Linked DNA regions of Prochlorococcus marinus str. GP2. The protein of the gene in region 2 interacts with the protein of the main gene of each other region in a pairwise test. Links are inferred from orthologs where the notes say so. Each region holds a gene or a part of one and is shown on either strand. Other genes may lie near its edges.

Region 1 (2,881 bases), on a different replicon or contig from region 2:
GCATTTCCCAACTCGGCAAAACAAGGATTATTTAGAGGTCAAATAGATATAACATGGGAACATATTAAGATTCTTGCGAAATTTGGTCTTGCAAAAAAAGTAAAGTTACCCTCTAGGTCTTATTATTAATTATATTGTTCAATATTTTCATGGCTAAAAGAGTACAAGTCGCATTAACTGAATCAATCGCTTCACTAGGTAAAGAAGGAGATCTAGTTGAAGTTGCACCTGGATACGCAAGAAATTTTCTATTACCTTATGGCAAGGCAATGAATGTAACTCCAGCTGTCCTTAGACAAATTGAAAGGAAGAAAGAAAAAGAAAAAATCGCTGCTGATAAATTAAAGCAGGAAGCTTTAGATTTCCAAACTGCACTATCTACAATAGGTAGGTTCACTATCAAAAAACAGGTTGGAGAAGACGGTGTTCTTTTTGGAACGGTTACCAATGGAGATGTTGCCGAAGCAATAGAAACGGCAACTAAAAAAGAAATTGATAGAAGAAACATTACCGTTCCTGATATTCATAATTTAGGTTCCTTTACTGCAAAAATAAAATTACATGCAGAAGTAAACGCAGAAGTAAATATTGAAGTAACAAGTTAATCAATTTGTTGCATTATTTTGAAAAGTAGCCAGAGTATATATCTAAGCAATTAAAGATATGGTTTCTGTACCTTTTCCGAATAATGGGCAAAATAAAAATTTTAAAAAGGATTTTAATAGTGAAAATTCTGGATTAGTACCTCCTCAAAACGTTCAAGCAGAGGAAGCCGTTCTTGGTGGCATACTTCTCGATCCAGACGCGATCGGAAGAATTGCAGACTTAATTAAACCTGAAGCCTTTTATATAAATGCCCATCAAGAGATTTATAGAACAGCACTAATGTTGCATACCCAGGGTAAACCAACTGATTTAACATCAATGAGTGCTTGGTTAGCAGATAATGGATCACTAGAAAAAATTGGAGGGAACAGCAAACTGGTAGAACTAGTTGAAAATGTTTCTTCTACAGCTTCCATAGAACAAGTTGCTAATTTAATTAATGACAAATTCATGCGAAGGCAACTTATAAGATCTGGGAATGAAGTGGTTCAACTAGGATTTGATCAAACTCAAGATACTAATGAAGTTCTAGATAAAGCAGAGCAAAAAATATTTGAAATCAGTCAAGAAAAACCTTCAAAAGGTCTTACTCAAGCAGCTGAAATCCTTACAAGTACTTTCAACGAAATAGAGTCAAGATCATTAGGTACTTCAGTAGCTGGAATTCCAGTAAATTTCTACGATCTTGATGCGATGACTCAAGGTTTTCAAAGAAGTGATTTAATAATTGTTGCTGGAAGACCTTCAATGGGGAAAACTTCAATGGTTCTTAATCTGGCTAAAAATGTTGCACAATCTCAAGATTTACCTGTGTGTGTATTTAGCCTTGAAATGAGTAAAGAACAGTTGACATATAGATTACTCTCTATGGAAGTTGGAATCGAGAGTGGCAGGCTAAGAACAGGAAGATTACAGCAAGATGAATGGCCATTACTCGGAGAAGGTATCAATTCATTAGGTCAATTACCAATATTTATAGATGACAAGCCTAACTTAAGCGTTTTAGAGATGAGATCTCTGTGCAGAAGATTAATAGCTGAACAAAAAAAAGAACTTGGATTAATTGTGATTGATTACCTCCAGTTGATGGAGGGAACAACCCCTGATAATAGAGTGCAAGAACTTTCAAGAATAACAAGAGGTCTTAAAAGCATGGCCAGAGAATTAAAAGTACCAGTAGTTGCTTTATCTCAGCTTAGTAGAGGGGTAGAATCTAGAACAAATAAAAGACCAATGTTAAGCGATCTAAGAGAATCAGGATCTATTGAACAAGACGCAGATTTAGTATTAATGATTTATAGAGATGAATACTATAATCCAGAGACTGAAGATAGAGGAATTACAGAAATCATTGTCACTAAACATAGAAATGGACCGGTAGGAACTGTTAAATTGTTATTTGAACCTCAATTTACGAGATTTAGGAATTTAGCTAATTAAATCTATCCTAAAATGCAAGATCTTCACTCAACAAATGAATCTTTTGACATCATCGTTATTGGAGGAGGACATGCAGGATGTGAAGCAGCTATAACAACAGCAAAATTAGGATTTTCTACAGCCTTATTTACAATTAATTTAGATAGGATTGCCTGGCAACCATGCAACCCTGCAGTTGGCGGACCCGCGAAAAGTCAGTTGGTACATGAAGTTGATGCATTAGGTGGAATTATTGGTAAATTAGCTGATGAAACAGCGATACAAAAAAGAATATTAAATGCAAGTAGAGGACCAGCTGTATGGGCATTAAGAGCTCAAACAGATAAAAGAGAATACTCAAAAAAGATGATTGAAATACTACAAAATACAGATAATTTATTTTTAAAAGAGGCAATGATTACTGAACTGGATATTGCAAAAACTGAAGAAATTGGATTGAACTCAAAAAAAATCATAAAAAAAAGAATAAAGGGTGTAAAGACTTTCTTTGGTAGTTATTATTCAGCAAGATCAGTTATCATAACGGCTGGTACGTTCTTAGAAGGAAGAATATGGATAGGAAATAAATCAATGTCAGCTGGTAGATCGGGCGAACAAGCAGCAAAAGGTCTTACTCAAAATTTGCACGAAATTGGTATCAAAACAGAACGTTTAAAAACAGGAACTCCAGCAAGAGTTGATAAAAGAAGTATCATTTTTGATGAATTAGATATTCAACCAAGTACTGCAGCAGATAAATATTTTTCGTTCGATCCAGATATCAAAAATAATATGCCCCAAGTTAGTTGTCATATCACGAGAACAACTGCCAAAACACATCAACTAATTCGAGACA
Region 2 (2,905 bases):
TGAAGAACATTTTCCGTACCCCACTTAATATTAATAAAAGGTAAATGAAGATGTTTCGATATTATTTTTTTTGATAAACCAATAAGCCAATAACCTCCATCAGTAGATGGCCCTAAAATAAGATCATTTTGTTGTAGACCTCTCATAGCGTGCAATAAATCTTGATGACATAAATCTGGAAGATCAGTACCAATAAAAATAATATTTTTGATCTTCTGTTGGTAACAAAATTTTTTGTTGAATATTATTTGTCTTTTCATTTTTTCTCCTAAGCATCCTTTCCCCTGTAAATTGAATGTTTTAATGCCTAATTTATTTGACCATCGACTACAATTTTTTTTTCCTAAACCAGATATAGCTATAGAAATATGAATTAGTTGAGTTTTTTGAAGAGATTTGGCTACTGAAATAGTATGTCTGGTCATTACGCTTTGTACTTTTGCAGAATTACTTTTACCTATATCTTTTGATAATCTTGTTTTGCATCTTCCAAAACCATGCCATTTTGCCATGATAATAAGTAATGTTTTATCCAATACTTCAGAATGTTTTATAAAAATTATATGTCTATAAAAATAGAAAATTAGTTTTTATGAATTTTGATGATGCATTGTTAAGTAATTTTAAATTTATCGTGATCTTATGATTTGATAATGGCCAATTATTAAATTCCAACTAGATTAATAATCTAGAGAATAAAATTTTGCAAGCAACTAATCCAATTTGGGCGGAAGTTCAAATATCACTACAAAAAACTTTAAGTAAGCCTTCATTTGAGACATGGATAAGGCCTGCTAAATTTAATTGCTTTGAAAATGGTTTATTGACCTTAATCGCTCCTAATACATTTTCCAGTGATTGGTTAAGAAAGAATTATTGTGAAACTATCGAAAAAGCTGCAAAAGAAATTTGTGGCCATGATGTAAAAGTTGTTTTTAAATCTGAAACGAATATAAGCAACCAAACAATAAATAAAGAAAACTTTTATGAGGAGAACGTAAATCATAAAGCAAAATCTTTAACTATAAATAATAGCCAAATTAATTCTTCAAAAAATCGATCCAAAAATTCTAACGGTTTAAATTTACGCTATGTCTTTAAAAGATTTGTTGTAGGTCCAAATAGTAGGTTGGCTCATGCAGCAGCTTTAGCAGTAGCTGAATCTCCTGGTAGAGAATTTAACCCACTATTTATTTGTGGTGGAGTAGGTCTTGGTAAAACTCATTTAATGCAAGCAATAGGCCATTATCGAGTTGAAATTGATCCAGAAGCAAAAGTAAAATATGTATCTACAGAGACTTTTACTAATGATGTTATCAGTGGTATTAGAAGAGATGGAATGACAGCTATACGAGATAAATATAGAAGTGTAGATCTGATTTTAATAGATGATATACAATTTTTAGAAGGTAAAGAATATACGCAGGAAGAATTTTTCCATACTTTTAACGCCCTTCACGAATCAGGAAGTCAAATAGTTATCGCAAGTGATAGACCTCCAAATCAGTTGTCGGGAATACAAGAGAGATTAATTTCCAGGTTCTCAATGGGTATGACTGCAGATATTCAACCTCCTGACCTTGAGACGAGAACAGCTATTCTTCAAAAAAAGGCAGAACAAGAGAGACTAAGTCTTCCGAGAGATTTAATTCAATTTATAGCTGGAAGATTCACTTCGAATATTCGAGAATTAGAGGGAGCATTTACTAGAGCTGTTGCATTCGCTTCAATAACAGGCTTGCCAATGACAGTCCAATCCATTGCTCCAATGCTCGATCCGAATAGTGTTGGAGTAGTTGTAACTCCAACACAAGTTATTAAAAAAGTCTCTGATTTCTTTAAAGTTTCAGAAGATGAATTGATTAGTTCAAGTAGAAGAAAACCAGTAAGCCAAGCTAGGCAAATAGGCATGTATCTTATGCGACATGGAACAGATCTAAGCCTACCAAGAATAGGAGATGAATTTGGAGGTAAAGATCATACAACAGTTATGTATGCCATTGAACAAGTTGAAAAAAAATTATCTATTGATCCAAATATTGCAAGTCAAGTTCAAAAAATAAGAGATTTACTTCAAATAGATTCAAGAAAAAATTTATAGCTTTAAGTTAATTATAATTGAAATTTCTTGGATCTTGATCGTATCTATGACTTAAGGGTATCTTATCTACTTCATTGTTATCACTTAACGATTCAATTTTATTTAATGATTGTCTTAATAACCTTGCTGAAATAATTGGCATATCTCTTGGAACTGATATTCTATTTTTTAAGTATCTAAGAGAGATACCTGAAAGTTTCTCAGGTATTCGTACTTCACCTTTGATCATGTACGTCAGAGCCGATCTCAATGATTGCTCAAAGGATTCTTTATCGTATGGGTTTACTTTTAGTAAATTGTCTCTATGCTTTATTACTCTTTTAAGAGCAATTTTGGCAAAATATTTAGAATCATAACTTTTATTTAATTCATAATTACCAAGACCCTCTCCAGTATCAATTAACTCAGAAAAAGTGATTTGTTGTTCATTACTTTCTTTATAACATCCACCCATTTGTGGGGGTAAATCATGTGAGTGAGTATGAAAGTCTCCTTGAGTGCCTCTATAAGCACTTGTCCCTTCAAAAAGGGTAAGCCAGTTATCTAAATAAAGGTAATTAGATCTTAAATTAAACCCTTTATAATAAGTTAATGAAGCATTCATTCTCTCCATATAAGGAATAAAAATTATATCTCCAACACCAGGCTCTATCTCACCAGTATTAGATACTGATGGATCAATAAACCCTGATTTTGATCTACTTAAGATTTCATCAAGTTTAGAAATTGATTCTTTAAATCTTTTTTTTCTCAAAGAGTTATCCATAAAATTAAAGCCTGCTCGGCAAAGCCAATTACACCAGG

Evidence for each region. The genes of interacting proteins can lie anywhere in the genome.
Region 1: the proteins of dnaA (region 2) and dnaB interact in binary tests that used the Escherichia coli proteins (3 or more experiments, as listed by UniProt). The link is inferred for Prochlorococcus marinus str. GP2 from one-to-one orthologs.

What each region holds. Positions count from the first base shown.
Region 1 is NZ_JNAH01000008.1:395,260-398,140, forward strand. What follows is about bases 52-2,854. They hold dnaB (replicative DNA helicase), read left to right. Parts: upstream 52-663; coding sequence 664-2,046; downstream 2,047-2,854. Other genes in these bases: EU91_RS00355 (acyl-CoA desaturase), read left to right, coding at 52-129; rplI (50S ribosomal protein L9), read left to right, coding at 150-605; mnmG (tRNA uridine-5-carboxymethylaminomethyl(34) synthesis enzyme MnmG), read left to right, coding at 2,059-2,854. Also shown: more of EU91_RS00355, read left to right, coding at 1-51; more of mnmG, read left to right, coding at 2,855-2,881. UniProt on the Escherichia coli protein: The main replicative DNA helicase, it participates in initiation and elongation during chromosome replication. Travels ahead of the DNA replisome, separating dsDNA into templates for DNA synthesis.
Region 2 is NZ_JNAH01000002.1:29,657-32,561, forward strand. Bases 76-2,902 are described here. They hold dnaA (chromosomal replication initiator protein DnaA), read left to right. Parts: upstream 76-703; coding sequence 704-2,101; downstream 2,102-2,902. Other genes in these bases: EU91_RS08075 (TIGR04282 family arsenosugar biosynthesis glycosyltransferase), read right to left, coding at 76-512; EU91_RS08065 (glutathione S-transferase), read right to left, coding at 2,109-2,902. Outside these bases: more of EU91_RS08075, read right to left, coding at 1-75; more of EU91_RS08065, read right to left, coding at 2,903-2,905. UniProt on the Escherichia coli protein: Plays an essential in the initiation and regulation of chromosomal replication. Binds in an ATP-dependent fashion to the origin of replication (oriC) to initiate formation of the DNA replication initiation complex once per cell cycle.